Regions from separate parts of the Amycolatopsis sp. lyj-346 genome, predicted to be linked through region 2. Evidence: riboswitches for the same ligand, from Rfam matches in the RefSeq annotation. Region 2 holds a riboswitch; the other holds the start of a gene.

Region 1 (15,414 bases), on a different contig from region 2:
TCTGCATCGCCGCCGGCATCGTCGTGCTGACGCCGGCGATGTCGGCCCTCGCCGGCCCGGGGCCGGTGGCCGAATGGGTGCTGAGCCTGGCCGGCGACGAACTGAAGCTGGGCGCGATCGGGTTCGCGGTGGCGTTCACGCAGTCGGTGTGGCGCGGCGAAGGCGCGCGGCTCGCGCCGCACGCGCTGTTCACCGGAGCGACGATGGTGCTCCTCGCGGTGTCCTTCGCCCTTTCCGAACCGCGGCGCGTGGGCGACGACACGGTCTTCGCGGACGCCGGCCTGCCGTTCGCCCTGGCCGACAAGGTGTTGTTCCTGGTCTACAGCCTGATCAGCCTCGGCCTGCTGTTCGCGGTGTTCGCCCGCAGTGCGTGGCACGCGGAGCCGGGACCGTTGCGCACGGGGCTGTGGCTGCTGGTCGTCGGGGTGGGCGCGGCGACCGCGTGGACGTTCTGGGACGTCGACGACGTCGTGCAGCTCGCGCGGACGGCCCGGATCGGCGCCCGTGAGGACCTGCCGTCCTCGGTGCTCGCGGCGGTGACGGTCGGTTTCGTGGCGGCCGGGGCGACGCTCAGCGCGTGGTCGCCGGCGGTGGCGTCGGTGATCGGCCGGGTTCGCGCGTACCGGGCGTACCGCCGCATCGAGCCGCTGTGGACGGCGTTGCGCACGGCGGTCCCCGGTATCGCCCTCGACCCGGGCCGCGAACTGGCAGGCGGCGCGGAGTTCGCGCTGTACCGCAGGGTCATCGAAATCCGCGACGGCCACCTGGCCCTGCGAGCCCACTTCGACCCGGACCTCCCGGCCCGCGCCGAGGCGGCGGCGCGCCGGGCGGGCGTCCGCGAGGCGGAGGTGGCGGCCACGGTGGAGGCGGTCACCCTGGCAGCGGCGATCGAGGCAGGCCGCACGGGACGCCGCTTCGCACGCGAACCGGACCACCCCGCGGAACCGGACACGGAACCGGACACGGAAGCGGACGTGGCGGCCGAGGCGGCCTGGCTGGTCCAGGTGAGCCGCGCATGGCGCCGCCGCGACGCGGTGGCGCAGCGAGTCCGCACATCAGCATCCACCTGACCTGGCCCTGGCCCCAAACGCCCCAAGGCCACATTGGGTGCGTTCAACGCACCGAAGGCCACATTGGGTGCGTTCAACGCACCGAAGGCCACATTGGGTGCGTTGGACGCACCGAAGGCCACATTGGGTGCGTTGGACGCACCGAAGGCCACATTGGGTGCGTTGGACGCACCGAAGGCCACATTGGGTGCGTTGAGCGCACCGAAGGCCACATTGGGGCGCATGGGGAGCTCGTGATCAGCGCGGGTAGCGAGCCCCGTTCACCGTCACCCTCAGGGTGTACAGGGAACTCGAAGCCGTGATGAACAGCTCGTTTCCCCTCGCTCCGCCGAACGTGAAGTTCGAACAGACCTCCGGGATCCGCAGCTTCCCGATCCTCGTCCCGTCTGCGGCGAAACAGTGCAGACCGTCGTGGGCTGCCGCCCATACCTGGCCTTCGCTGTCGACCCTCACTCCGTCGAAGCCGCCGCTGTCGCTCGTGGCGAAGATTTCGCCGCCCGTCAGCTTTCCGTCCGCGCCGACCGCGAACACCCGGAGGTGGCTCGGCTTCTGGCGCGTGTCCGCGATGTACAGCCGCGACTCGTCGGCCGAGAACGCCAGGCCGTTCGGCCGGGAGAAGTCGTCCGCGACGATCGTCACCGAGCCGTCCGGGGCGGCCCGGTACACGTGGCACGCGCCGATCTCGCTCTTGGCCCGGTACCCCTCGTAATCGCTGTCGATTCCGTAACTCGGGTCGGTGAACCAGATGGACCCGTCCGAGTGCTCGATCACGTCGTTCGGGCTGTTCAGCCGCTTCCCCCGGTACTCCGCCGCCAGCACCGTGATCGAGCCGTCGTGTTCGGTGCGCGTCACACGGCGGCGGCCCTGCTCGCAGCTGACCAGCCGGCCCTGCCGGTCCACCGTGTGGCCGTTCGCGTACCCGGACGGGTGACGGAAGACGCCGACCTGGCCCGTCGTCTCGTCCCAGCGCAGCGTGCGGTCGTTCGGGATGTCGCTGAACACCAGGTAGCGGCCGGCCGGGAAGTACGCCGGCCCTTCCGTCCAGCGGCAGCCCGTGTGCAGGCGCTGCGTCCACTCGTCGCCGTTGACGCGCGTGAACCGCTCGTCCAGCACCTGGAACTCCGTCTTGATCCGGTCCATCGCTCATCTCCCCATCAAATTCTGTCAAAAGAATGCATGACCGAACCTGATATGGTCAAGTCGTGGATGAAGTAGATCGCATCTTGTTGACTGAGCTTCAGCGCGACGCGACGCAGGCGTACGCCGCCCTCGGCAAGGCCGTCGGGCTCTCCGCGGGCGCGGCCCACGAACGCGTGCGCAAGCTCCGGGAGCAGGACGTCATCCGGCGGACCACCGTGGACGTCGACCCGGCCGCGGTCGGCCGGGGGGTCGCGGCCTTCGTGCTCGTCGAAGCGAACGCCTGGATGGGCGACCGTCCGGTGCGCGAAGCCCTCGAAGCGCTGCCCGAAGTCGTCGAGGCCCACGTCATCGCGGGCCCGGCGTCGCTGCTGGTCAAGGTGCGCACGGCCACGACCGAGGACCTCCAGGCGTCGCTGCGGCGGCTCTTCGCGATCGACGGCGTCACCGGCACGCAGACGATCGTGGTCCTCGAATCCTTCTTCGAACGGCCGGTCGACACCCGGGCCTGAACGCGACGACACGCGCACCCGAACCTCCGCCGTGCACACTACTGCGCAATGCGTGGTACCTTCCCATGCGTACGACTGGAGGGTGCAGTGGAGATCAGTCAGCTGCTCAAGGGCGTGCTCGATCTCGCCGTCCTCGCGGTGCTCCGCGAAGAAGACGGCTACGGGTACGACGTATTGCGAAGACTCCGGGCCGCCGGCCTGGACGAGGTGGGGGACGCTTCGGTGTACGGGACGTTGCGCAGGCTCTACAAGGCCGGCCTGCTGACCTCGTACGTGGTGCCCAGCGAAGAGGGTCCCCACCGCAAGTACTACAGCCTGAACGAACCGGGCCGGGCCCGGCTGGCGGAGTCCGGCAAGACGTGGCAGAGCTTCGCATCGACGATGAACGTGCTTTTGGGAGAGGCAGCATGAGCGACAAGCCGACCGCCGTGCGGGTGTATCTGGCGCGGGTCCGGACCGCGCTCGCCGACCTGCCCGCGAGCGAGATCGAAGAGATCCTCGAGGACGTCCGCCCGCACCTGGCGGAACTGGAGGCCGAGCTCGGGGAGGGTGCCCGCGTCGAGGCCCTCATCGAACGGCTCGGCTCGCCGGAGAGCTACGCCGCCGAGCTGCGTGCGTCCGGCGGGTACCCGGCGCCGGGGGAGGGCGCCACGCAGGTGCTCACCACCACCGCCGCGCCCAGCCTGGTGAAACCGCGGATCGCGTTGTGGGGCCTGGTGTTCTGTGCGCTGGCGTTCGCGCTGCTCGCGTTCGGTGCCGCCGTGACCGTCAACCCCGACGTGCTGATCGGCCTGCTGGTCTTCGCGCCGGTGTTCCTCGTCAGCCTGGTCCTGCTGCTGCGCGGCGGGGTCGAGCCGGTGCTGGCGCTGCCGGAAGCCGGCTGGCTGCGGGCCACCATGGCCAAGGGGCGCGAGCAGGAGGACGCCGGCAAGCTCCTGCGCTACCTCGGTTCGCTCAAACCGGCGTGGTGGGTGCTGTGCGCGGTCGTGCTGGTCGCGTTCGGGCTGCTGTTCATGCTGCGGCACCGGAGTGCGGTGCTGCTGCTGCCGTTCCTGGTCCTCGCGGCCGTGGCGGCCCTGTGGGCGGGCCCGCGGGTGCGCGGCGACCGGCGGCTGCTGTGGGTGGCCGTGCCGGTCTCGGCGTTCGTCATCGGCGGCGCGCTCGGCGGGTTCGGCGCCGCGATCGACCTCTTCTCCCGCGGCGGGTCTTCGAGCCCGCCGTCGTACTACACGTCGTCATCCGACGGCTACGGCAACGACCAGCTGACCTACGGCGGCCGCGACGTCGAGAACGTCTACGCCTTCGACGCCGAAGGCAAGCCGCTGACGGAGGTCTACCTCTACGACGAAGAGGGCAGGCCGCTCACGCTGACCCGCTACGGCTGCGAGCGCGCCAGCGGCAGCCGGCAGAAGATCGGCGAGGACAACCGGTTCCCCCGGCCGAAGATCGAGCAGGGCGTCACCGACGACCAGGGCAACTACAACGGTTACAACGGCTACCGCGGCTCCTGCCGCGAGCTGGGGGGCGTGCCGTTCAGCGCGGCCATCCCGAAGGTGACGGTGCCGCCCACGACCACCTCGTCGCCCGCGCCGGCCTCGCCGACGCCGACGCGGTAGGGGACGAACGCGCCCGAGCGGCGGTCGGGGCCGCTCGGGCGCGTTCACCCGTTCCGAACGCGCCTGAAACGCCGGGCGAACGCGAGCGTGCTGAGCTGGGCGGGTGACGCCATCCACGGACCGTTTCGCCCCGCGCACCCGGGTCGTCCACGGGTACGAGCGCGCCTACCGGATGGCCGGGCGCGGGCCGGCCCTGCTCTTCCTGCACGGCATCGGCGACGACTCGTCGACCTGGCTGGACCTGCTGGCGTCGCTGTCGGCCGACTTCACGGTGATCGCGCCGGACCTGCTCGGCCACGGCTCTTCGGCCAAGCCGCGCGCGGACTACTCGGTGGCGGCCTACGCGTGCGGCATGCGCGACCTGCTGACCACCCTCGACGTCGACCGGGTGACGGTGGTCGGGCACTCGCTCGGCGGCGGCGTCGCGATGCAGTTCGCCTACCAGTTCCCGGAACGGTGCGAACGGCTCGTGCTGGTCGGCTCGGGTGGGGTCGGGGCGGGTGTCCACCCGCTGCTGCGCCTGGCCGCGGCGCCGGGGGCGGGGCTGGTGCTGCCGCTGCTGGGGACGCCGCCCGCGGTGGCGGTGCTGCGCGGGTTCGCCGGGCTGCTGCGGGTCATCGACGATGCGGACCTCGACTACGTGCTGGCCCGGTACGTGCGGCTGGTCGAGCCGGGCACGCGCTCGGCGTTCCTGCGGACGCTGCGCTCGGTCGTCGACTGGCGCGGGCAGGTGGTCAACATGCTGGACCGGTGCTATCTGACCCAGGGCATCCCGACGCTGCTCGTGTGGGGCACGGAGGACCGGGTGGTGCCGAGCGGCCACGCGCTGCGTGCGCACCGGGCGATGCCGGGCAGCAGGCTGGTCCTCTTCGAGGGCGCGGGCCACTTCCCGCACCGGGCGGATCCGGAGCGGTTCCTGGAGATCCTGCGCGAGTTCCTGGCGGAGACGCCGCCGGCGCGGTATGACCGGGCGCGGTGGGGGCAGCTGCTGCGCGCGGGCCGTCCGGCGGAAGCTCCCGAGACGGCGGGGTACCCGGACGTGCCGTCGGTGTCGTCGGGGACCTGAGCAGCCCCCGTTTTCCACGCTGCCGGCGGGCACCGACGGTTTCCGGGGTGGCCGGCGGAGTTGTCCCCAGGCACGGCGAAGGCCGCCTCCCGGGGGAGGCGGCCTTCGGTCTTCCGATGGGTCAGTGGCCGAACGCGCTGCGTGCCGCGAGGTCCGCCAGCAGGGCGCGGCCCTTCTCGGCGTTGCGGGGCTGGGACAGGACGTCGTAGCGGCGGGCCACCAGCTGGCTCTGCGAGATGAACCCGCGCTTGTTGCGGTTCACCGCGTAGCCCAGCGCGCCGAAGAGCAGGTTGAACCCGAGACCGGCGACGAGGCCGATCACGATCGGGACCATGCCCGCACCCGGGTTCAGCAGGCTGAGCATCAGGCCGAGGAACAGGCCGAACAGCGCACCGGACGTCGCCGCGCTGCCGAGGACCTTGCCCCAGGACATCTTGCCCGCGACCCGCTCGACGAGCATCGGTTCCACGCCCACGATCGTGACGTCGGTGACGGGGAAGTCCGCGCCCGCGAGGTGGTCGACCGCCCGCTGTGCCTGCTCGTAGGACTCGTACGAACCGATCGGCCAGCCGGTGGGCAGGGTCGGCAGCTGGGGCCGGGCCTGCTGCTGTCCGATCGTGGTCTGCTGCGTGAATGCTGTGGTCATCGATCTCACCTCTCTTGTCCTGTCCAACGTGCGGCGGTCCCGGTTTCCTCCCGCGCGGGCGAATTCACAGACTCTTCTCAGCCGGGCAAGGCGGACAATCCGACCGATCGTGTAAAGGTACAAAAAGATACCTTTTCTCGGGTTGACCCGGCTCGTGTCACCGGGTAGGAAGAACCCGCAAAGGATTCGTATCAAACCTTTGGGGCGACGGATGGCACGCAGGCGAGGCATGCTCACGCTCGACGAACTCCGGGCGCGCGTGGATGCGGGCACGATCGACACCGTGCTCGTCGCGCTCACCGACATGCAGGGCAGGCTGCAGGGCAAGCGCTGCTCGGCCGAGTACTTCCTGGACGAGGTCGTCGGCCACGCCACCGAGGCCTGCAACTACCTCCTCGCCGTGGACGTCGACATGAACACCGTCGACGGGTACGCCCTCTCCTCCTGGGACAGCGGGTACGGCGACTTCGTGCTGCGCCCCGACTTCGAAACCCTACGCGAGGTCCCGTGGCAGGAGGGCACCGCGCTGGTGCTGGCCGACGTCGAGCGCGTGCAGGGCGGGCCGGTGCCGGTGTCGCCACGCCAGATCCTGCGCCGCCAGCTCGACCGGCTCACCGAGCGGGGACTCGCCGCCTACGTCGGCACCGAGCTCGAGTTCATCGTCTTCGACGACACCTTCGAGGCCGCCTGGGACAAGCGCTACCACGGCCTCAAGCCCGCCAACCAGTACAACGTCGACTACTCGATGCTCGGCACCGCGCGGCTGGAGCCGCTGCTGCGCCGCATCCGCAACGACATGGCCGGCGCCGGGCTCTACCCCGAGTCCGCCAAGGGCGAGTGCAACCCGGGCCAGCAGGAGATCGCCTTCCGCTACACCGACGCCCTGAGCACGTGCGACAACCACAGCGTCTACAAGAACGGTGCCAAGGAGATCGCCGCGCAGGAGGGCAAGAGCCTCACCTTCATGGCGAAGTACAACGAGCGCGAGGGCAACTCCTGCCACATCCACATCAGCCTGCGCTCCACCGAGGGCCGCGCCGTGCTCGCGGGAGACGGCGAGCACGGCTTCTCGAAGCTGATGGAGCACTTCCTCGCCGGCCAGCTCGCCGCGCTGCACGAACTGACGTACTTCCTCGCGCCGAACGTCAACTCCTACAAGCGGTTCGTCCCCGGCAGCTTCGCGCCGACCGCGATCGCCTGGGGCACCGACAACCGCACCTGCGCGCTGCGCGTCGTCGGGCACGGCGAGTCGCTGCGCGTCGAGAACCGGGTGCCGGGCGGCGACGTCAACCCGTACCTCGCCGTGGCCGCGCTCATCGCCGCCGGGCTGCACGGCATCGAGAACGAACTGGAGCTCGAAGAGCCGTTCACCGGCAACGCCTACAACTCCGGCCGGGACACCGTGCCGACCACCCTGCCCGAGGCCGCCGCGGCCCTCGCGGGCAGCGACCTGGCGCGGTCGGCCTTCGGCGAGGACGTCGTCGACCACTACCTGAACGCGGCGAAGATCGAGATCGACGCCTACAACGCCGCCGTCACCGACTGGGAGCTGATCCGTGGCTTCGAACGGCTCTGACGCGCGGCCCGTCATCGGCCTCACCAGCTACCTCGAACCGGCGAAGTTCCTGGTCTGGGACACCCAAGCGGCACTGTTGCACCGGGTCTACGTCGACTGCGTCGTCGCGGCGGGCGGGATCCCGGTGCTGCTCCCGCCGGTGACCGACGCGCACGAGAAGCTCGTGTCCACTGTGGACGGCCTGGTGCTCACCGGCGGCGCCGACGTCGAGCCCGCGCGCTACGGCCACGAGCCGCACCCGGCCACCTACGTCCGGCCCGAGCGGGACGCGTTCGAGTTCGGCCTGTTCGAGGCCGCGCGCCGGGCGGGCAAACCGGTGCTCGGCGTGTGCCGCGGCCTGCAGGTGATGAGCGTCGCCCTCGGCGGCACCCTGGTCCAGCACCTGCCGGAGGCGAAGGAGACGACCGGGCACCAGCCGGCGCCCGCGACGTTCGGCCGGGGCACCGTCACGCTCGCCGAAGGCAGCCGGGCGGCGGCGATCCTCGGGCCCGAAACCAAGACCCTGTGCTACCACCACCAGGCGATCGACCGGCTCGGCGCCGGCCTGGAGGCCGTCGGGTGGGCCACCGACGGCACGATCGAGGCCGCGGAGGTGCCCGGCGAGTTCACGCTGGGCGTCCAGTGGCACCCCGAGCAGGACAGCGACGACGTCCGGCTGTTCGCCGCTCTCGTCGACGCGAGCAAGGAGAGGGCATGACCACCAGTTTCGACGTCCTGAACCCGGCCACCGAGGAGGTGGTGCGGACGGTCGCGCTGACCAGCGCCGAAGAGGCCGACGCGGCGATCGCCCGCGCGCACGCGGCGTTCCCGGCCTGGCGTGACGTCACCCCCGGCGACCGCGCGCGGCTGCTGCGCCGCTTCGCCGACGCCGTCGAGGCCGACATCGAGCACCTCGCGCGGCTGGAGGTCGAGAACTCCGGGCACACCATCGGCAACGCCCGCTGGGAAGCCGGCAACGTCCGCGACGTCCTCAACTACTACTCCGCCGCGCCGGAACGCCTGCTCGGCAAGCAGATCCCGGTGCCGGGCGGGATCAACGTCACCTTCCAGGAACCCCTGGGCGTGGTCGGCGTGATCGTGCCGTGGAACTTCCCGATGCCGATCGCCGGCTGGGGGTTCGCGCCCGCGCTCGCCGCCGGCAACACCGTGGTCCTCAAGCCCGCCGAGCTGACGCCGCTGACCGCGCTGCGGCTGGCCGAGCTGGCGCGCGAAGCGGGCATCCCCGAGGACGTCTTCCAGGTGCTGCCCGGCAAGGGGTCCGTGGTCGGACAGCGGTTCGTCGACCACCCGGGGGTGCGCAAGGTCGTCTTCACCGGCTCCACCGAGGTCGGCAAGCAGATCATGGCGGGCTGCGCGGCGCAGGTGAAGCGCGTGACGCTGGAGCTCGGCGGCAAGAACGCCAACATCGTCTTCGCCGACTCCGACCTGGAGAAGGCCGCGGCGACCGCGCCCTACGGCGTCTTCGACAACGCCGGCCAGGACTGCTGCGCGCGGTCGCTGATCCTGGTGCAGGCGAGCGCGTACGACCGCTTCATGGAGCTGCTGGAACCCGCGGTGCACGGCGTCGTCGTCGGCGACCCCGGCGACGAGAAGACCGAGATGGGCCCGCTGATCTCGGCCGCGCACCGCGAGAAGGTCGCCTCCTACGTGCCCGGCGACGCGCCCGTCGCGTTCCGCGGGACGGCACCCGATGGCCGCGGCTTCTGGTTCCCGCCGACCGTCCTCACCCCGCCGGACCTGCACCACCCGGCCGCGGCGGAAGAGGTCTTCGGCCCGGTCGTCGCCGTCGTGCCGTTCGCGGAGGAGGCCGACGCGATCCGGATGGCCAACGCGACCGAGTACGGCCTGTCCGGGTCGATCTGGACCCGTGACGCCGGCCGCGCGTTCCGGGTGGCGCGCGGTGTCGAAGCCGGCAACCTCTCGGTCAATTCGCACTCGTCGGTGCGCTACTGGACGCCCTTCGGCGGCTTCAAGCAGTCCGGCCTCGGACGCGAGCTCGGCCCGGACGCCGCCGCGGCGTTCACCGAAACCAAGAACGTCTTTCTGAGCACGGAGGAGTAATGGTCCAGCGTTTCGAAGGCCGCGTCGCGGTCATCACCGGCGGCGCGAGCGGCATCGGGCTCGCCTCGGCCCGCCGTCTGGCGAGCGAAGGCGCGAAGGTCGTCATCGCGGACCTCACGCCGGCCGAAGGCAAGGCGGCCGCCGACGAGATCGGCGGCGCGTTCATCCAGACCGACGTCACCGACGCCGAGCAGGTCGAGAACCTCTTCCACAGCACGGTCGAGCAGTTCGGCTCGGTGGACGTCGCCTTCAACAACGCCGGCATCTCGCCGCCGGAGGACGACTCCATCCTCACCACCGGCATCGAGGCGTGGGAGCGCGTGCAGCGGGTCAACCTGACGTCGGTGTACCACTGCTGCAAGGCCGTCCTGCCGCACATGCAACGCCAGGGACGCGGTTCCATCATCAACACCGCGTCGTTCGTGGCGGTGATGGGCGCGGCGACGTCGCAGATCTCCTACACCGCGTCCAAGGGCGGCGTGCTCGCGATGAGCCGCGAGCTCGGCGTGCAGTTCGCGCGGGAGAACATCCGCGTCAACGCGCTGTGCCCGGGCCCGGTGAACACCCCGCTGCTCAAGGAGCTGTTCGCGAAGGACCCGGAACGCGCGGCGCGGCGGCTGGTCCACGTGCCGGTCGGCCGGTTCGCCGAGCCGTCGGAGATCGCGGCCGCGGTCGCCTTCCTCGCCAGCGACGACGCCAGCTTCATCACGGCGTCGCAGTTCCTGGTCGACGGCGGCATCTCCGGCGCGTACGTCACCCCGCTCTAACGCTTGGTCGGTTTCTTGACGCCGTAGACCTCCCGCAGGTAGCTCCAGGCGGCGTTGAGCTTCTTGCGCTCTTCGGAGACCAGCCGTTCGCGGCGGCGCAGCACGCGGACGGCGATCTCGGAGGCGAGGAAGGCGCCGGCGGCGAAGGTCAGCACGCCGACGATCAGGGTCAGGGCGATGATGGTGGTGGTCATGGTGACCAGCGTCGGAGCGCCGTGGGCGATTTGTCCCTGCGCAAAGCTAGCGGGTTTCGTTAGTTTTGTGAGGTGACGCACTGGCGCGCCGACGAGTGGGCGGAAGCGGTCCGGGCCGGCATCCGTTCGCGGGGCCTGTCCCTGGACGAGGCCGCCCGGCGCATCGGCGTTCCGACGTCGACGCTGCGCAGCTGGATCGAGCACCGGCACGCGCCGAAGGTGACGGTGTTCGACCACTGGGCCGAGCTCGCCGCGGTCACCGGGCTCGGGGAGGCCGAGCTGCTGCGCGTCGCCGGGGTCCTGCCCGACTCGCTGGCTTCGCCGGTGCACGTCGCGCAGGCGGCGAAGGCGTTGCGGGAGGGCATCGACCGGGCCGGGCAGTTCCTCCGGCAGGCCACCGCGCTCGTCTACTCCTCACCCGGCACGCAGGTGGCGAACGCGATCGCGGCGTCGCCGATCGACTGGGAGATGCGGATCCGCTCGGCCACCCGCGGCGACGAGGTCCGCGTCACCTACCACCACTACGTCGGGATCGTGCCGCCGCGGGACCTGCCCCACGACGACGCCGAGGTGCGCCGGATCATCGAGCACGACGTCCTCGGCGAGCTGTGGCAGCCGCTCGGGCTGTACTGGCGGGTCGCCGAGGTGCACGACTGGCACGAGCCGCCCCGGCTGGTGATCCAGGTGCCCGAGCAGGAGGCGACGCGCCCGCCCGCGCCGTCGCCGGTCGTCGCCGCGCCGCCGGTGGTGGTGCTGTCGCCGATCTGGGGGTACGGCGAGCTGCTGGCGTCGCTGGTCGCCGACGGGCTCGGGTTCGGCAACGTCGACTTCCGCTACTTCGGCCTCCCGGACGCGATGGCCGACCGGGTCCGGATCACCGCCCGCGAGCTGGCCGAACCCGCGCCGCGGCTGGTGCACTCGGTACCGCCGATCATGCTGCTGCACGGCCTGGCCGTGCCGGACCTGACCGGACGGCTCCCGGTGGTCGTCCGGTACGGGCCGCGCATGCGTGCCCGGGCGGCCCGCATCTACCGCGAGCCGCTGCTCGAAGCCGGGTTCACGGACCCGCTGGACGGCGCTCGCGCGATCGAGGAAGCGGTCTCGGTCCCACCGGGGTGCGCGTACTTCGAGGTGACCATGGACGACGCCGACGTCTTCGACGGCGACCGCCCGTCCCTGGACCGGCTCAACGACTCGGTGGCCTGGCACGCCGAGCAGATCGTCGAGCAGGTCCTGCTGGGCGCGGGCCTGCCGCCGGTGCCACTGGGCGGGCCGCTGAAACGCCTGGTCCTGCCGTCGGGCCGGGTCCGCCGCCCACCCGCGCTGGCCGGGACGGTGGTCCGCCGCGGCCCCGGCGCACCGTGACCCGAGCGCCCCAAGGTGGCCTTGGTTGCGTTCAACGCACCGAAGGCCACCTTGGGGCGCTCGGGGGGTGGTCGAGGACTGATGTGGTGTTGGCCGGGTGACGTAGACGCCCGCGGGAAGTGCCGGGTACCGTAACCGCCACAACTGCAGATCGGGCCGTTGAGCCGAGGCGGGAGAGCCCTCACGAAGTCGGTGGGGCACCGAAGGAGCAAACTCCCCGGAATCTCTCAGGTACCTGCTACCGCTTCGCGCGAGGCCACTCTGGAAAGCAGGCGCACCCGCGCCTCACCCAAGGTGAAAGCCGCTGCACAGGCGGTGAAACTCTCAGGTGCCATGACAGAGGGGGAGTTCCAGCGCACCGTTCTGTCCGGTGCCCGGCCCAAGGAGCTCCCGATCACTTCCACGCAGTTCGACGCCCGCCACATCGGCCCGTCCGAGGCCGAAACCGCCAAGATGCTGGCCGAGTGCGGCTACGGCAGCCTGGACGCCCTCGTCGGCGCGGCCGTGCCGAGCGCCATCCGCGCCACTCGTGACCTGCGGCTCCCGCCCGCCGCGTCCGAAGAGGAAGCCACCGCGGAGCTGCGCGCGCTCGCCGCGCGCAACCGGCCGATGACGCAGATGATCGGCCTCGGCTACTCCGACACCGTCACCCCCGGCGTCATCCGCCGCAACGTGCTGGAGAACCCGGCCTGGTACACCGCGTACACGCCGTACCAGCCGGAGATCTCGCAGGGCCGCCTCGAAGCCCTCCTCAACTTCCAGACCATGGTCGCCGACCTGACCGGCCTGGCCACCGCGAACGCGTCGCTGCTGGACGAGTCGACCGCCGTCGCCGAAGCCGTCACGCTGATGCGCCGCGCGTCGAAGTCCAAGTCGAACAAGGTCGTGCTGGACGCCGAGTGCCTGCCGCAGACCATCGCCGTCGTGCGCACCCGCGTCGAGGCCCTCGGCATCGAGGTCGAGGTCCGCGACCTGCTGACCGGCCTGCCCGAGGACTTCTTCGGCGTCGTCGTCCAGTACCCGGGCGCCTCCGGCGTGCTGCGCGGCCGCGGCTTCTACCACGCGATTTCCGAGTCGGCGAAGGCCGCGGGTGCGCTGTTCACCGTCGCCGCCGACCTCCTCGCGCTCACCCTGATCACCTCGCCCGGCGAGTTCGGTGCCGACGTCGCCGCGGGCTCGACCCAGCGCTTCGGCGTCCCGCTCGGCTACGGCGGCCCGCACGCCGGGTACATGTCCGTCCGCGCGGGCCTCGAGCGCTCGCTGCCCGGGCGCCTGGTCGGCGTCTCGGTCGACGCCGACGGCAACCCGGCCTACCGGCTCGCGCTGCAGACGCGTGAGCAGCACATCCGCCGCGAGAAGGCGACGTCCAACATCTGCACCGCGCAGGTCCTGCCGGCCGTGCTCGCCGCGATGTACGCGGTCTACCACGGTCCGGACGGCCTCAAGCGGATCGCCCGGCGGGTCCACGGCCTGGCCGCGGGCTTCGCGGACGCTCTCCGCAAGACCGGCGTCGAGGTGGTGCACGAGTCCTTCTTCGACACGGTCGTCGCGCGCGTCCCCGGCCAGGCCGCCGAAGTCCACGCCGCCGCCCGTGCGGCCGGCATCAACCTCGGTCACGTCGGCGCCGACCACGTCCGCGTCGCCTTCGACGAGGTCAGCACCCCCGCGATCACCGCGGAGGTCCTCAAGGCCTTCGGGGTCGGAGAAGACGTCCAGGACGGCGTCGCGCTCCCCAACGGCCTGGCCCGCGAGAGCGGCTTCATGGGCCACGAGGTCTTCGGCACGCACCGCTCCGAGACGGCGATGCTGCGCTACCTGCGCCGGCTGTCCGACCAGGACTACGCGCTCGACCGCGGCATGATCCCGCTCGGCTCCTGCACGATGAAGCTCAACGCCACCGCCGAGATGGAGCCGATCAGCTGGCGCGAGTTCGCCGGCATCCACCCGTTCGCCCCGGCCGGGGACGCCGAGGGCTACCACGTCCTCGTGGCGCAGCTGGCCGAGTGGCTGGCCGAGGTCACCGGCTACGACAAGGTGTCGCTCCAGCCGAACGCGGGCAGCCAGGGCGAACTCGCCGGCCTCCTCGCGATCCGCGCGTACCACCGCGCGAACGGCGACGAAGCCCGGGACGTCTGCCTGATCCCGTCGTCCGCGCACGGCACCAACGCCGCGTCCGCGGTGCTCGCCGGGATGCGCGTCGTGGTGGTCAAGTGCACCGACGAGGGCAACGTCGACCTGGCCGACCTGCGGTCCAAGGTGGACACCCACAAGGACACGCTCGCCGCGATCATGGTGACCTACCCGTCGACCCACGGCGTGTACGAGCACGACATCGACGAGCTGGCCAAGATCGTCCACGACGGCGGCGGCCAGGTGTACGTCGACGGCGCGAACCTCAACGCCCTGCTCGGCCTGGCCAAGCCGGGCGAGTTCGGCGGCGACGTCTCGCACCTCAACCTGCACAAGACCTTCTGCATCCCGCACGGCGGTGGCGGCCCGGGCGTCGGCCCGGTCGCGGTGCGCGCGCACCTCGCGCCGTACCTGCCGAACCACCCGCTGCTCGACGCCGCCGGCCCGGAGACCGGCGTCGGCCCGATCAGCGGCGCGCCCTACGGCTCGGCGTCGATCCTGCCGATCTCCTGGGCCTACGTCCGGATGATGGGCGCGCCCGGCCTGACCGCGGCCACCGAGGTCGCCGTGCTGGCCGCGAACTACGTCGCTTCCCGCCTGGGGCCGCACTACCCGGTGCTCTACACCGGCCAGGACGGCCTGGTCGCGCACGAGTGCATCCTCGACCTGCGGCAGCTCACCAAGGAGACCGGCGTGACGGTCGACGACGTCGCCAAGCGGCTCATCGACTACGGCTTCCACGCGCCGACGATGTCCTTCCCGGTCGCGGGCACGCTGATGGTCGAGCCGACCGAGTCCGAGGACCTGGGCGAGATCGACCGGTTCTGCGACGCGATGATCGCCATCCGCGCCGAGATCGACGAGGTCGCGAACGGCAAATGGAGTGCGGAGGAGTCGCCGCTGCGCGGGGCGCCGCACACCGCCGAGACGCTGGTCGGGGAGTGGGACAAGCCGTACAGCCGTGAGCTGGCCGTCTACCCGGCCGGGGTGTCGCGGAAGAACAAGTACTGGCCGCCGGTGCGGCGCATCGACGGCGCCCGCGGTGACCGCAACCTCGTGTGTTCCTGCCCGCCCCTCAACGCTTACGAAGGCTGATCCCGTCTTGAATCACACAGCGTCGAAAGAGACCTCCCTCCACGGAGTCCACAAGGGACTCGGTGCGCTGTTCACCGACTTTGCCGGCTGGTCGATGCCGGTCCGCTACGCCAGCGAGCTGGCCGAGCACAAGGCCGTCCGCGAGGCGGCCGGGCTGTTCGACCTCTCGCACATGGCCG
Region 2 (15,414 bases):
GCAGGCTCCGGGTGCCGGCTGCGGAAGTCGTCGAGGGCAGCGGAGTCGACGTCGTCGGGGAAAGCGGCAAGCCGCTTCCGGCTCGCCGACGTCAGCGTCGTGAAGCCGAGCGCCCCGGCGACGGGCAGCAGCACGAGCGCCGGGATCTGGTAGCGCCAGGAGAACAGGAACACCGCCGAGGCGAACAGCAGGAGAAGCCCGCTCGACGCCGCGAGCAGCGCCCCGGCCTGGGCCCGGTCCAGGGGCTTCTTGCGCCGGAACACCGTCAGGAGGCCGAGGAGCGCGCCGATGCCGAGCACCGCGCCCGGGACGTACCCGCCGCCGAGCTGGTAGTCGCGCAGGATCTTGGCCAGCGGCCGGTCGACGCTCGCGACGACGCCGTCGTTCTGCAGCGTGACCAGGTCGATCAGGGACTGGTCGGCCCACTGCGGGTAGCTGAGCTGGAACTGCCACCGGTCCAGGGGGACGTCGGTGGGGTCCTGCTCGCGCGTCCAGGCGAAGCTCTTGGCGAAGTCGTCCAGGACCGCTTCGGCGACGTCGCCGGGCTGCTGCTTCAGGACGTCGATCGCGAACTCGTGCGCCAGCGCGGCCTTGTCCGCGCCGGGTGGCAGCGGGCCCGGCCAGTTCGGGTCGAGGTCGGCGTGGGTGTAGTTGTCGACGAGCCGGGTTTCGCGGGGCTCGGCCGGGCAGAACACCCGCAGCACCGGGTCGAGGTGGAGGTTCGCGCAGTCGGCGACGGCGGCGGTGCGGCCGTAGAGCATGTTCCCGGACGGCCCGGCCAGGCCCCACTTGCCGGTCTCCGAGTGCACCCGTGCCGAGTACGGCACCAGGACGGCGAGCAGGCCCAGGAGGCCGACGCCGGCCCGGCGCCAGCCCGCCCACTGCCGCCACGCTCCCCCGGCGGTGACGAGGAAGACCAGCAGCGGAACAACCAGGGAGATCCCGATCAGCCGCGTCAGCACGCCGAAGCCGAGCAGCAGGCCTGCGGCGCCGGCGCGCTTCCAGCCGGGGGTGCCCCAGCCGAGCAGCAGCCAGAGGAGCCCGAGGAGCACGGCCTCGAACGTCACCTCGGACATGATGTTCTGCTCGATCTGCAGCTGGTAGGCGTCGAACAGCACCGGGGCCGCGGCGAGCGCGCCGACCCACGGACGCCCGCCCAGCCGCAGGACCAGCCCGTAGACGCCGACCGCGATCAGGATGCCGCCGATGTGCTGCACCGCCGCGACCCAGGCGAGGCCGCCGACGGCCAGCAGCGGCCGCAGGACGAGGTCGTAGCCGATGGGGTCGAGCTGGTCGGCGCGCAACGCGTGCAGGTTGTCGATGTACCGGAACGAATCGATGAACAGCAGCGCGGGCCGGTAGGCGAGCCAGGTGAGCACCCGGAGCGTGATCGCCGGGACGAGGAGCAGGAGCAGCAGCCAGTGGCGGCGGAGGAACCCGCTCACGGTGTCGCGAGGCCGGAGAAGTACTTCCACGCCGTGGCCAGGCCGTCGGTGAGCGAGACCGACGGCCGGTAGCCGATGGTCTCCGCACTCGCCGAGACGTCGACGACGACCGCGGGCATCTCGCCGGCGGGGGCCTCGACGTGCTCGATCGGCAGCTCGGCGCCGGTCACCTCGCGCACGGCCTCGATCATCTCCAGGACGGACACCGAGCGCCCGGCGCCGACGATCGCGCGGCCGGAGTAGCCGCTGCCGAGGGCCAGCAGGACGGCGCGGACGACGTCGTCGACGTGCACGAGATCGCGGCGCTGGCGGCCGTCGCCGTAGACCTCGACCCCGGTTCCGGTCAGCGCGGCCCGCATCATCCGCGGCACGAAACTGTCCTTGTGGGACATTCCCGGGCCGTAGACGTTGGTGAACCGCAACGCACACGTCGTCATGCCGTAGGCCCCGGCGTAGCCCGACAGCAGCATTTCGCACGCCGCCTTGGTCGCGCCGTACGGCGTCAGCGGCCGCAGCGGCAGGTCCGGGGTGATGGTCGCGCCGCCGACGTCGCCGATCACCGCGTTGGTCGAGGCGAGCAGGAACTTCGGCACCTCGTGGCGGCGCGCGAGCTCCAGCAGCTCCTGGGTGACCAGGACGTTGTCGGCGAAGGTGTCCTCGGGCAGCTCGACCGACTTCAGCACCGACGTCAGGCCGGCGAGGTGCACGATGCCCGCGGTCGCGGCGGTCACGGCCTGCTCGCGGACGGCCGCCTCGCGGAGGTTGCCGACGACCACGCGCACACCGCCGAGTTCTTCGGGGAACGGGACCCGGTCCACGACGGTGACCGGGACGCCCCGGTCGCGGAGGGCGCGCACGACGGCCCGGCCGATGAAGCCACTGCCGCCGGTCACGACCACCGATGTCCGACCAGGACCGTGCGCACTCGCCATGGGCGTCAACCTACCCGGAGTTCCTGTGCGGCCGCAGTGCGCGTACGCAGAACTGCGTATGGCCGCCCGCCCCGCCGGCTTGGTGTCCTTGACCGGTCACACAGCAATGGGGAGGAACTCACCAATGAAACGACTCTTCACCGTTCCGGCGCTCCTGCTCGCTTCGCTCGCCGGGATTCTCGCGGCCCCGGCCGCCGCCCAGGCGGCCACGACCGACGTCGGGATCATCCCGGCGAGCCGGTCGTGCCCGGCCGGGACCGAGGCCATCGTGATCCGGATGGACGACGAAGACTCCGGCAACACGAACTCGCGCGGCGGGTTCATCGGCGCCGTCAGCAGCACGAGCAACACGGAGTTCTTCTTCTGCCGGGTGAACGGCACCGCGTTCCGCGGGTTCGTGCAGTCCGGCTCGTTCCGGCCGTACGCGGTCCTCAAGCTGGGCGCGAACTGCCCGAACGGCTCCCAGGAGTTCTCGCGGCGGTTCGACAACGAAGACGACGGCAACAACAACTCGTTCTCGGGCAACATCTTCCCGAACTCCAGCGACAGCAACACGCTGCTGCGGTTCTGCCTCTTCGCGCCCGGCGTGGCCACCACGACGGCGTTCCCGAACGTCGGCTTCGGCTACCTGGTGTTCTCCGGGGTGGACGCGTCGGGCTTCTTCCGCAGCGACGACGAGGACGACAGCAACAACAACTCCTACACCGCCCCGGCGGGGATCAGCAGCATCGCGCAGTCGATGGTGAGCGCCGGGTCGAACACCACGATGAACGTCCGGATCGCCCGGTAACACCCGTTCGTATCTCCCTCGGTCCTCCCGGGTCTTTTCCAACCGGGAGAACCGAGGGGGACAGCGAGTGACCAATGAAGTGACCGCGCGGTGCCTGCACCGCGCCCTGGAAGTCGTGCACGACCTGAAGGCCGGTCCGGCGGCCGGCCTGGCCGCGCTGGGCCGGCTCGTCGGCTGCGACGTCGTCGCGTGCACGAGCACCGAGCACACGACGCGGCGGCTGACCGGCACGGTGCTCGACCGTCCGGAGCAGAACCTGCTGCGCCACCCGGAGTTCCGCGCGCAGGCCCACCAGCACCCGGCGTTCGCGGCCCACCGCAGCGGCCGGCTGCCGCTGGGGACGTCGGCCGCGCTGAGCGACCTGGCGGATCAGCGCACCCTGCGTGCCTTGCCGCTGTACACGGATTTCTACCGGCCGCGGGGTACCGCCGACCAGCTGCTGTGCGTCATCCAGGTCGACGACCGCCACGGGCGCGTCCTGACGCTCAACCGCTCCCGGCCCGGCTTTTCCGCACGCGACCGGGAGCTGGTCGACCTGCTGGCCCCGCACGTGGCCCAGGCCTTCGCCCGGGAAGAGTTCCCGCCGGTCCAGCCGGTCACCGGGCTGCCACTCGAAGTGCTGACCGCACGAGAGCGTGAGGTGGCCGCCGCCGTGGCGCGCGCGGCGACCGACCGGCAGGTCGCCCGGCTGCTGGGGAACAGCCCCCGGACGGTGCAGAAGCACCTGCAGCAGATCTACCGCAAGCTGGACATCGCCGGCCGCGCCGAGCTGACGGTCCGGCTGTCCGGCGGGGAAAACCCGTGACGGGGTCAGGCGAACGCCTCCGGTGGCGGGCACGAGCAGACCAGGTTCCGGTCCCCCGCCGCACCGTCGATCCGCCGGACCGGCGGCCAGATCTTCGGCGCGGACGTCCCCGCCGGGAACACCGCGGTTTCGCGGCTGTAGGGCCGGTTCCACTCGCCCGCGACGCACCGGGCGGTGTGCGGGGCCTGCCGCAGCGGTGAGTCCTCGAGCGGCCACTCCCCCGCCGCGACGCGGTCGATTTCGGCGCGGATCGCGATCATCGCCGCGCAGAAGCGGTCGAGTTCGGCGAGGTCTTCGCTTTCCGTCGGCTCCACCATCAGGGTGCCCGCGACCGGGAACGACATCGTGGGCGCGTGCAGCCCGTAGTCCGCCAGCCGTTTCGCGACATCGTCGACCGTGACGCCGGTGGCCTTGGTCAGCGGCCGCAGGTCGAGGATGCATTCGTGCGCGACGAGCCCTTCGTGGCCGGCGTACAGCACCGGGTAGTGGCCGCCGAGGCGGCGGGCGACGTAGTTCGCGTTGGCGACCGCGACGAGGGTTGCCCGGCGGAGGCCCTCGGCCCCCATCATCCGGACGTACGCCCACGAAATCGGCAGGATCGACGCGCTGCCCCACGGCGCCGCGCTGACCGGGCCGACACCGGTGGCCGGGCCGGCCGCCGGCTGCAGCGGGTGGTTCGGCAGGAACGGTGCCAGGTGCGCGCGGACCCCGATGGGGCCGACACCGGGTCCGCCGCCGCCGTGCGGGATGCAGAACGTCTTGTGCAGGTTGAGGTGCGAAACATCGGCACCGAAGCGGCCGTACTGAGCCACGCCGATCAGCGCGTTCAGGTTGGCGCCGTCGACGTACACCTGCCCGCCGGCATCGTGCACCGCCGCGCACACTTCGCCGACGGTGTCTTCGTAGACCCCGTGCGTCGAGGGGTAGGTGAGCATGATCGCGGCGAGGACGGCCCGGTGCTCGTCCACTGTGGACCGGAGGTGGGCCAGGTCGATGTTCCCGGCGTCGTCGCAGCGGACGACGACCACGCGCATGCCCGCCATCACCGCGCTCGCCGCGTTCGTGCCGTGCGCGCTGGCCGGGATCAGGCAGACGTCGCGCCCGTGCTCGCCGCGGGAGCGGTGGTAGGCGCGGATGGCGAGCAGGCCCGCGAACTCGCCCTGGCTGCCGGCGTTGGGTTGCAGGGAAACGGCGTCGTAGCCGGTGATCCGCGCGAGCCAGGCACTCAGGTCGGCGGCGACGTCCAGGAGCCCGGCGGCGTCTTCGGACGGCGCGAAGGGGTGCAGGCCGGCGAACTCCGGCCAGCTGACCGGCTCCATTTCGGCGGTGGCGTTGAGCTTCATGGTGCACGAGCCCAGCGGGATCATGCTGCGGTCGAGGGCGACGTCGGAGTCCGCCAGCCTGCGCAGGTAGCGCAGGTAGCGCAGCATCGCCGTTTCCGAGCGGTACGCGTGGAACACCGGGTGCGTGAGGTATTCGCCGGTGCGCCGCAGCGGGGCCGGGAGCGCGTCGGCGGTGTCCGCGTCCAGGCCGTCCACATCGGACACCGAGACGCCGAACGCCTTCCACACGCAGGAAAGCCGCTCACGGGTGGTCGTCTCGTCGCAGGCGATGCCGACGTGGTCGGCGTCGATCCGGCGCAGGGAGACGCCGAGGTCGCGGGCCGCCGTGACGACCGCGTCCGCCCGGCCGGGCACCGCCGCGGCGACGGTGTCGAAGAACTCGCCGTGCACGACCTCGACGCCGCCCTCGGCGAGGCCGGCGGCCAGCACGGTGGCCATCCGGTGCGCCCGCAGCGCGATCGCGCGCAGCCCCTCGGGCCCGTGGTACACCGCGTACATCGACGCCATCACCGCCAGCAGGACCTGGGCGGTGCAGATGTTCGACGTCGCCTTTTCCCGGCGGATGTGCTGTTCGCGCGTCTGCAGGGCCAGCCGGTACGCGGGGGCGCCGTCGGCGTCCTTCGAAACGCCGACCAGCCGGCCGGGCAGCTGCCGCTCCAGGCCCCGGCGCACCGCCAGGTACGCGGCGTGCGGGCCACCGAAGCCGAGCGGGACGCCGAACCGCTGCGTCGATCCGACGGCGACGTCGGCGCCGAGCTCGCCCGGCGGCCGCAGCAGGGTGAGGGCGAGCGGGTCGGCGGCGACGATCACGGCCGCACCGTGCTTCTTCGCCTCGCCGATGGTGAGGTCGAGCTCCCGGACCGCGCCGGACGCACCCGGGTAGGACAGGAGCACGCCGAAGAAGTCCCCGCCGAGCCCGAGCCCGGTCAGCCCTTGGGAGAGGTCCTCGACGACCAGTTCGATCCCGAGCGGCTCGGCCCGCGTCCGGAGGACGGCGAGGGTCTGCGGCAGGGTGTCTTCGTCGACGACGAAGCGGGGGGACGTCGCCCGCCCGGCCCGGCGCACGAGAGTCATCGCCTCGGCGGCCGCGGTGGCCTCGTCGAGCAGGGAGGCGTTGGCGACGGGAAGCCCGGTCAGGTCCGAGATCATGGTCTGGAAGTTGAGCAGTGCCTCGAGCCGCCCTTGGGAGATCTCGGGCTGGTAGGGCGTGTAGGCGGTGTACCAGGCCGGGTTCTCGAGCACGTTGCGCCGAATCACGGGCGGGGTGACGGTGTCGTGGTACCCGAGCCCGATCATGGCGGCGGCCGGCCGGTTCCGGGCGGCCAGCTCGCGAAGTTCGGCGAGGGCCTGCGCTTCGGAGGCGGCGGGTGGCAGTTCGAGCGGCCGGGCGGACTCCCGCAGTGACGACGGGACGGCCCGCTCGGCGAGTTCGTCGAGGGAAGCGACGCCGATGACGTCGAGGATGTGCCGCAGTTCGGCCGGGCCGGGCCCGATGTGCCGGTCGGCGAAGGGGAGACCCTGTTCCAGAGAGGCGAGTGACGGATCCACGATGGCCTCCTGGGGACAGCAGCGCCTACCAACCCGACTTTGGTTCGCGAGGTGACCACGGCGGGGGTCCGGGGGCGGAGCCCGCCGGGCGGGGTGTGGGGGTTGCACCCCCACAAGACACTCCGGAGGGTTCGGGCGAGCGACTGCCGCGAGCATAGCTCGCCCAAACCCGGAGGAGCCCTCCCCACTCTGTCCGTACCCATTTCTGGGCGCCTGAGAGTTTCGCCCGCGTGGTTGAACCGGGCTTGCACCGTCGGCGGGGCCATCAGGCTGTGTCCTGACGACCCGCTTTCCAGAGGCGTCTCGTCCGCGCGGTCCGGGGTGCCTGAGAGGTTCCGGGGAGGACTTGCTCCTTCGGCGCCGAGCTCAAGGTGTGGCTCGGACTCTCCCGCGCGGATTCGTCGACCGCACGGTGAACCTTACTCCGCCTGCCGCGGTGGTGATCAACCGGTCTTGCGGGCGTTGCGGCGCTGGGTGAGTTCGTCCGGTTCGTGCGTCTCGACGATGCCGCCGTCGGCGCGTTCGGCCGGGAACTCGTGGATGGTGCCGCTGATTTCCTGCATGGCGCCGCTGACGGCGATGCCGAAGACGCCTTGGCCGCCCTGGAGCAGATCGACGATCTCCTCCGGCGAGGTGCATTCGTACACCGTGGTGCCGTCGGAGAACAGCGTCACCCTGGCCAGGTCGCGGACGCCGCGGACACGCAGGTGGTCGACGGCGACGCGGATGTTCTGGAGCGAGACGCCGGTGTCCAGCAGCCGCTTGACGACCTTGAGGACCAGGATGTCCTTGAACGAGTACAGCCGCTGCGAGCCGGAGCCGTGCGCGGTGCGGATGCTGGGCGCGACCAGTTTGGTCCGGGCCCAGTAGTCGAGCTGACGGTAGGTGATCCCGGCGATCTGGCACGCCGCCGGACCCCGGTAACCCACCAGCTCGTCGGGCAGCGAGTTGTCGGGGAACAGTTCGCCCTGCTCACCAGCCGCGACCTCGACAGGCTGCTTCTCGGAACCAGCCTCGACCACGCAAGCCTCCCCTCGCCCGACCAGGCGGCCGGCGAATGACAGCCGGACGGTCCCAGGAGCGGGACCCGCCGGAGATCAACCGCCACGGTCCGGCCCCAGACCGTGAATCACACCGTGACGATTTACCTGCTTCGACGGTAAGCGCCAGGACAGGGCGGGTCAACGCGACGCGCGGCAAGCCTCAACGGTCGGCTGAGCCTTTGAGCCGTTCGCCGTACCCCCGCTCGTGGTCGTTCAAACACGGTGGACGTTTTTACTCAGCCGTGTTAATTTTTACTCATGCAAGTAAACACCGACCTCATGGCCGAAATGGGCCTCAGCGTCACCGAGGCCGCGCGCCGAGCGCAGATCATCGGCGCGACCATCGGCGTCCTCGCCGACCTCGGCTACCGCCGGAGCACCTTCGCCAAGATCAAGGAGCGGGCCGGGCTCAGCAGCACCCGGCTGATCTCCTACCACTTCACGAACAAGGCCGGCCTGATGCAGGCCGTGCTCAGCACGGTCGTCGAAACGAAGAACGAGTTCCTCGCCGAACGCACCGGCGGCGGCCTCGACCCGGCCGACCGACCCGGCTACCTGCGGGCGCACATCGAGACGTCCGTGGCGTTCCTGCGTGCCTACCCCGAGTGCGTCCGGGCACTGACCGAGCTCGCCGCCAACGCCGACGACGCCGACGGCTGGGTGATGACGAAGGTGCTGGTCGACGACATGCGCGTGCACGGATTGGCCCGCCAGCTGCGGCAGGGCCAGGCCGAGGGCGCGTTCGGCGAGTTCACGCCGGAGGTGATGGCGATGTCCATCGCGCAGGCCATCGACGGCGTGGCCGCGGCCTACGCGGCCGACCCGGCCCTGGACCTGGAGAAGTACGGGCGCGAACTGGCGGACGCGTTCGTCAAGGCGACGGCGCCTTGAGGGCCCGGTCGAGCCGCTCTTCGATGCGGGCCTTCGGGAACGCGCCGACGATCGTCTCGACCGGCTCCCCGCCCGAGAAGAGGATCATCGTCGGCAACGACATGACCTGGTAGGAGCGGGTGGTCTCGGGGTTCTCGTCGGCGTTGATCTTGCGGACGGCGAGCTCACCGTCCCGCTCGGCGGCCAGCTGCGCCAGCACCGGGCCGACCATCCGGCACGGGCCGCACCAGGTGGCCCAGAACTCGACCAGCACGGGAACGTCGCTGCCGAGGACCTCGGCGAAGGTCGCATCGCTGATGTCGAGAACTTCGGACATGGGTGGGCTCCTTCACGGACGGGGTGCTCCGGGGACGACACACGGATCGGGCGCCTGCCGGGCAAGCGCCCCGGCGAGCTTGGCGGCCAGTTCGGCGCGGATGCCACCGAGCCGGGCGAGGAGTGCGTCGGCTTCTTCGAGCTTGCGCCGGTACACCTCGATCGAACTCGCGCACGAATCGCCGGTCTCGTGGCCGCTGCGCAGGCAGTCGACGAACGGCCGGGTCTCTTCGAGGGTCAGGCCGACCGTCTGGAGGGTCAGGATCTCCTTGACCAGCTGGAGGTCGTCCTCGTCGTACTCGCGGTAGCCGTTGGCCGAGCGCCGGGCCTGCAGAAGGCCCTGGTCCTCGTAAAAACGCAGCGCACGGGTGGTGACACCCGTGCGCTGCGCCAGTTCTCCGATCCGCATGCCCTCGACGCTAGACGTTGACGTCCACGTCAAGGCAAGTTCTCAGATGTCCGCTCTCGCGGAAATCTCAGGTGTCGGCTCCGCGGAAGTCTTCCGGCGACACGGAGTCGAGGAACTCGCGGAACTTCTCGACCTCGTCCTCCTGCTCGTCCGGGATGATCAGGCCGGCTTCCTCCAGCACCGAATCCACGGCGTGGATGGGGACTCCGATCCGCAGGGCCAGCGCGACCGAGTCGCTCGGCCGGGCGGATACCCGGATGTCGCCGTCGAAGACGAGCTCCGCGAAGAACGTGCCCTCTTTCAGGTCGGTGATGACGACCTGCTCGAGCTCCCGGCCCAGCGCTCCGATGACCTCTTTGAGCAGGTCATGCGTGAGCGGGCGGGCGGGGCGGACCCCCTGTTGCTCCAAGGCGATGGCGGTGGCTTCGACCGAGCCGATCCAGATCGGCAGGTACCGTTCACCCTCGGTTTCCCGCAGCAACAAGATCGGCTGATTCGCGGGCAGCTCGACCCGCACACCGACGACGCGCATTTCGCTCATCGGGCTTCGCCTCCCTCCCGTGCACACGGGCTGCAGCGCTGAACCGGCTTCACGCCCATACTCCCGACGCTACCCGTCATCCGTGCGCTGTGCTCGCTGTCCGGACTCTCTCGGTTCGCCTGCCGCAAACCCGTGCCTTCACGGTACGGCATGCGGTGCCGAACATTCAGTCATTGACATGGGACCGCAAAGAGGATCTCACTGCCCCGTTATCGATCAACACCCGGCGACGCCGCGGATTCCGGCCTTGACGAGGAGCGTGTGCAGGGTCACGGACAGTGCCGCGAGCTCCCGCACCACTTCGTCGGCCCGGGACTTGGCCTCCGGGTCACGGTGCCGGTACACCGGCGTCACGATCTGCTCCAGCAGCCCGACCTCGCGGTCGGCCGCGGCGCGGAAGGCACGCAGGTGTCTCGGTTCGATCCCGAATTCGGTCATCGCCTTCACCGTCCGCGCGACCAGCACCGCGTCCGGGTCGAAGAACCCGGCGGTGCCGGGCCGGACCAGGCCGTACTGCTGCAGCTCGGCCAGCGCGGGCTCGTCGATGCCGGCCTGCGCCAGGAGCTCCTCGCGGGTCAGGCGCAGCTCCTTGCCCGCGACGAAGTCGTCCGCCACGGGCAGGCCGACGTTCTCCGCCGGCGCGTCGATCGGCACCAGCCGGCGCGGCGGGCGGGGCAGGGCCACGGCGGGCTCGGCACCCGAGTCCGCCGCGTCCAGCTGTTCCTTGATGACCTTCAACGGGAGGTAGTGATCCCGCTGGGCGGCCAGGACGAACCTCAGTCGCTCCACGTCCGCCGCGGCGAACTGCCGGTACCCCGAGGCCGTCCGGCCCGGTTGGACCAGGCCTTCCGCTTCGAGGAACCGGATCTTGGAGATGGTGACATCGGGGAAGTCGCCGCGCAGCTGCGCGAGTACCGCCCCGATGCTCAGTCCGTGGTTCTGTGGCCGCCCGGCCGCCGTCACTGCGCCCCCTGGCCCCCGTGCCCCGGGCCGGTCAGGAAGACCAGGCGGAACTTCCCGATCTGCACCTCGTCGCCGCCGGCGAGCACCGCCTGGTCGACCGGCTCGCGGTTGACGTAGGTGCCGTTGAGGCTGCCGACGTCGATGACGACGAACTCGCCGCCCTCACGCCGGAACTCGGCGTGCCGGCGGGAGACCGTGACGTCGTCGAGGAAGATGTCGCTGTCCGGGTGCCGCCCGGCGCTGGTGGTGTCGCGGTCGAGCAGGAACCGCGAACCCGCGTTCGGCCCGCGCTTCACGACCAGCAGGGCCGAACCCGGGGGCAGGGCGTCGACACCCTGGACCGGGGCTTCCGGGGCGGGCTCGCGACCTTCGGCTTCGGCCAGGAAGTCGGCCCGGAAGACAGAGGTCCGCTCCGGAGACTGCTCCGGGGGAACGCCGCCGGGCCCGTCGTTCGTGCTCACCTGAGCTCTCCTCCACACATGCTGTGTTGCCAGTACTCAAGAACGTGTAGCTGCCAACGTACCGTGCCTGATCGATTCTCCGAGCCCCGGCTCCCCGAACCGGCGGAGCGGGCCTCAGCCCTTGGTCAGCGCGTCGTACGCCTCGGCTTCGAGCAGGGCTTCCAGGCCCGCCGGGTCGTCGAGCCGGATCTCGATCAGCCAGCCCTCGCCGTAGGGATCGCTGTTGATCAGCTCGGGCGAGTCGGCCACGGCGTCGTTGACCGCGACGACCTCGCCGTCGACCGGCGCGAACAGCTCGGAGACGCTCTTGGTCGACTCGACCTCGCCGAAGACGTCACCCGCGCTCACCTGCCTGCCGACGTCGGGCAGGTCGACGAACACGACGTCGCCGAGCTGGTCCTGCGCGTACTCGGTGATGCCGACGCGCACGAGGGTGTCCTCGCCGCGGGTGGCGACCCACTCGTGTTCCTCGGTGTAGCGAAGCTCTTCAGGAGCGGACACCGCCGGTCCCCTTTCATGCCCTCACTGGCGAAATGTGTTGGCGAAGTCTTACACCCACACGGCGCAGCCGCCCGCCACGACCCGGGCAAAGCTCACGCTTCTCCGGTTGCGCGGAGCGCGTTGCGCGCCTGCACGACGTAAAGCACCCCGGACCAGACGTAGAGGACGCCGCCCCAGATGGTGAAGGCGTACCCGATCGGCCGGGCGACCGCGGCGACGTCCGAACCGCCCTGTGCGAGCAGCAGCAACGGGAAGGCGTACATCAGGACGAAGGTGGCCCCCTTCCCGAGGTAGGTGACCTCGGGCGGCGCGAAGCCGCGGCGGCGCAGGGTGACGACGCAGACGCCGAGCACGGCCTCCCGCAGCACCAGCGGGACGACGACCCACCACGGGATGATGTCGCGGACGAGGAAGGCGATGAGGGTGGCCAGGATGTAGAGCCGGTCGGCGGCGGGGTCGAGCAGCCGCCCGAGCCGCGACATCTGGTTGAGCCAGCGGGCGAGCTTGCCGTCGAGCCAGTCGGTCAGCGCGCTGAAGACGAGCAGGGCGAGCGCCCAGCCGTCTTCTTCCGGGCCGAGCAGCAGCCAGAGGAAGACGGGTACCCCGGCCAGCCGCAGCAGGGACAGCATGTTGGGGACGTTGAGGGCCTGCCGCAGCAGCGACGGCTCGGCGGCGGGATCCGCCTGAGCGGCGGGTTCGGGGGCGGCTGTGCTCACGGGGCCATTAAACAGCGGAGCGGCGCCGGACCGCCCGGTGGTGCGGCGGCCGGGCTGTGGGTGACTGGGTGGCGGACGGATCGGGACCGGCTGGTGCCGCGGCGCCGGGATCGGGGCGCGCAGGCGGGCCGGAGCAGCTTGGTGCCGCGGTCATGGGGGCCGTGCGTGGCGGGCCGGGGCTGCCTGGTGCCGCGGCACCGAGATCGGGCTGCGCAGACGGGCCGGAGCAGCTTGGTCCCGCGGTCTTGAGGGCCGTAGGTGGCGGGCGGGTCAGGGCTGCCTGGTGCCGCGCTGCCGGGGGATCGAAGTCCGCGGGCGCTCCGCCTGCCAGGCGCTCGCAGCGCACCGGCCGGGCGCTCGCGCGGGCTCGACTTCCCGAGGCGCTCCCCCGCCGGCCCGCGGCGGAAGCCGGGCCGCCCCCGCGGCCCGGGCTCGCGCAGGTCAGCTCGCGCGGCGGTGGCTCCAGCCGCGTCGTTGCAGCTCGGCGCTGCTCAGCGACTCGGGGCGGCCGCGGTAGTCGGTGCCCATCCAGCGGGCGCGGCCGGCTCGTCCCTCGAGGACGTACGGGCGGCCGCAGCACCAGACCACGGTGCTCGGGACGGTCGGCGGACTGGACGGGTCTTCGGTACTGGTCACAGCGTCGGCGTTCATCGCTCTCACGGATTCGGTACGGGTGTCGGGGACGGGAAGCTCGTCAGCCTCCACCAAGATCTTCGGCGCCCGGGCCCGGATTGTTAACCGTTGCGGCACGAATTAGACCGATCGATTCTTGATGACAGCGGGAGGTTTCGAAGCGTGAACGGAATGTTAATCGTCCATTGTGGACATCGATCCGGCAGCCACCGGGCCGGGCCGCCACCCCCCTGTTGTAATCTCCGGCACACCCGTGGGCGCGTCGCTCCACCGGGACCAGGACGACCGGCCGCCCGGCCGGGGAGGAAGGATCGCGGTGCCCCACCCGACCACCACGAGGACGTGGCTCGTGGCCTGCCTCGCCCTGCCCGTGCTCGCCGCCTGCTCCGGCGATCCCGCCGCGCAGGCGCCCCCGGCTCCGCCGTCCTCGACCGCTCCGACGTCCGTGACGACACCGGCGGGTACCCCGCCGCCCTCGCCCGAAACCGGCGACGGCTCGTCCGCGCCGGCCCCCGCCACCAGGCCGTCCGGGCCACCGCCGTCGGTGCCCGGGTCGTGCGGCACCGTCACCGGCGCCAGCGGGATGACGCTCTACGTGTTCGACAGCGGCTCCGCCGGCGTCAGCTGCGTCGCGGCGACGAAGCTGGTCGGCGACTTCCACCGCAAGATCACCGGGCGGCAGGGCGCCGGCTCGAACGACGCGGTGAACGAGACCGTCGACGGCTGGCTGTGCACCTCCGGCCCGCCCGCCGCCCAGGGCGGCACCACCTGCACCAAGGGCGAGCAGACGGTCTTCGCCGCCGTCGTGCCGTCCGAGTGAGCCCGTTCGCCCCGGTGAGCTGCCGGAATCAGGACTTGAGGTCCGGGAAGTCCTCCTCGCGGTACTCGGTCCCCGCTCCGCGCTTCGGATCGCTCTCGCGGCCCCGCAGCTCGACCCGGCGGATCTTGCCCGAGATCGTCTTCGGCAGGTCCGCGAATTCCAGCCGCCGGATCCGCTTGTACGGGGCCAGGTGCTCGCGGCAGTACGCCAGGATCGACCGCGCGGTCGCCGCGTCCGGCGAGAACCCGGCCGCCAGCACGACGTACGCCTTGGGCACCGCGAGCCGGATCGGGTCGGGCGCCGGGACGACCGCGGCCTCGGCCACCGCCTCGTGCTCGATCAGGACGCTCTCCAGCTCGAACGGCGAGATCCGGTAGTCCGACGCCTTGAACACGTCGTCGGTGCGCCCGACGTAGGTGATGTAGCCGCGCTCGTCGATCGAGCCGACGTCACCCGTGTGGTAGTAGCCGCCGGCGAAGGCCGCCGACGTGCGCTCGTCGTCGCCGGTGTACCCCGTCATCAGGCCCACCGGCCGGTGGGCCAGGTCCAGGCAGATCTCGCCCTCCGCGGCGCGCTCGCCGCTGACCGGGTCGACCAGCGCCATCACGAAGCCGGGCAGCGGGCGGCCCATCGAGCCGGGCACGACGTCCTGGCCCGGGGTGTTCGCGATCTGGACGCTGCTTTCGGTCTGGCCGAAGCCGTCGCGGATGGTGACGCCCCACGCCTTCTCGACCTGGTCGATCACCTCGGGGTTGAGCGGCTCCCCGGCGCCGACGACCTTGCGCGGCGGGTTCTTCAGCGCCGTCAGATCGGCCTGGATGAGCATCCGCCACACCGTCGGCGGCGCGCAGAAACTCGTCACCCCGCACCGGTCCATCTGCGCCATCAGCGCGCCCGCGTCGAACCGGCCGTAGTTGTAGAGGAACACCGTCGCCTCGGCGTTCCACGGGGCGAAGAAGTTGCTCCACGCGTGCTTCGCCCAGCCGGGCGAGGAGATGTTCAGGTGGACGTCCCCCGGCTCGAGCCCGATCCAGTACATCGTGGACAGGTGGCCGACCGGGTACGAGACGTGCGTGTGCTGCACCAGCTTCGGCTTCGCCGTCGTGCCGGAAGTGAAGTACAGCAGCAGCGGGTCGCCGGCCCGGGTCGGGCCGTCCGGGGCGTACTCCGGCGACTCGGCGAACGCGGTGGAGTACGAGTACCAGCCTTCGACCGGCTCCCCCACCGCGATCCGCGTGTAGCCGCCGTCGATGCCGTC

What was found. A riboswitch is a leader RNA that binds a small molecule or an ion and turns the genes downstream of it on or off. The one in region 2 is predicted to bind glycine.
Region 1: linked by a shared signal. The riboswitch ahead of gcvP (aminomethyl-transferring glycine dehydrogenase) and the one ahead of gcvP (aminomethyl-transferring glycine dehydrogenase) in region 2 are both predicted to bind glycine.

Annotation. Positions count from the first base shown of each region.
Region 1 is NZ_JAJPWT010000009.1:284,190-299,603, forward strand. Features, by position in the region: gene ACLJQE_RS26310 (MAB_1171c family putative transporter) at 1-1,070, shown strand, start outside; gene ACLJQE_RS26315 (SMP-30/gluconolactonase/LRE family protein) at 1,308-2,210, opposite strand; gene ACLJQE_RS26320 (Lrp/AsnC family transcriptional regulator) at 2,273-2,719, shown strand; gene ACLJQE_RS26325 (PadR family transcriptional regulator) at 2,807-3,130, shown strand; gene ACLJQE_RS26330 (DUF1700 domain-containing protein) at 3,127-4,335, shown strand; gene ACLJQE_RS26335 (alpha/beta fold hydrolase) at 4,439-5,401, shown strand; gene ACLJQE_RS26340 (general stress protein) at 5,523-6,047, opposite strand; gene ACLJQE_RS26345 (glutamine synthetase family protein) at 6,259-7,623, shown strand; gene ACLJQE_RS26350 (gamma-glutamyl-gamma-aminobutyrate hydrolase family protein) at 7,604-8,320, shown strand; gene ACLJQE_RS26355 (aldehyde dehydrogenase family protein) at 8,317-9,684, shown strand; gene ACLJQE_RS26360 (3-oxoacyl-ACP reductase) at 9,684-10,451, shown strand; gene ACLJQE_RS26365 (hypothetical protein) at 10,448-10,645, opposite strand; gene ACLJQE_RS26370 (helix-turn-helix domain-containing protein) at 10,718-12,010, shown strand; glycine riboswitch at 12,262-12,360, shown strand; gene gcvP (aminomethyl-transferring glycine dehydrogenase) at 12,404-15,235, shown strand; gene gcvT (glycine cleavage system aminomethyltransferase GcvT) at 15,243-15,414, shown strand, end outside.
Region 2 is NZ_JAJPWT010000002.1:616,932-632,345, forward strand. Features, by position in the region: gene ACLJQE_RS09150 (glycosyltransferase family 2 protein) at 1-1,445, opposite strand, end outside; gene ACLJQE_RS09155 (NAD-dependent epimerase/dehydratase family protein) at 1,442-2,377, opposite strand; gene ACLJQE_RS09160 (hypothetical protein) at 2,502-3,167, shown strand; gene ACLJQE_RS09165 (helix-turn-helix transcriptional regulator) at 3,235-3,972, shown strand; gene gcvP (aminomethyl-transferring glycine dehydrogenase) at 3,978-6,863, opposite strand; glycine riboswitch at 7,166-7,264, opposite strand; gene ACLJQE_RS09175 (MerR family transcriptional regulator) at 7,307-7,885, opposite strand; gene ACLJQE_RS09180 (TetR/AcrR family transcriptional regulator) at 8,165-8,797, shown strand; gene trxA (thioredoxin) at 8,778-9,113, opposite strand; gene ACLJQE_RS09190 (MerR family transcriptional regulator) at 9,126-9,521, opposite strand; gene ACLJQE_RS09195 (bifunctional nuclease family protein) at 9,589-10,062, opposite strand; gene ACLJQE_RS09200 (MerR family transcriptional regulator) at 10,279-11,025, opposite strand; gene garA (glycogen accumulation regulator GarA) at 11,022-11,486, opposite strand; gene gcvH (glycine cleavage system protein GcvH) at 11,601-11,987, opposite strand; gene ACLJQE_RS09215 (CDP-alcohol phosphatidyltransferase family protein) at 12,080-12,703, opposite strand; gene ACLJQE_RS09220 (hypothetical protein) at 13,145-13,354, opposite strand; gene ACLJQE_RS09225 (hypothetical protein) at 13,653-14,156, shown strand; gene ACLJQE_RS09230 (AMP-binding protein) at 14,185-15,414, opposite strand, start outside.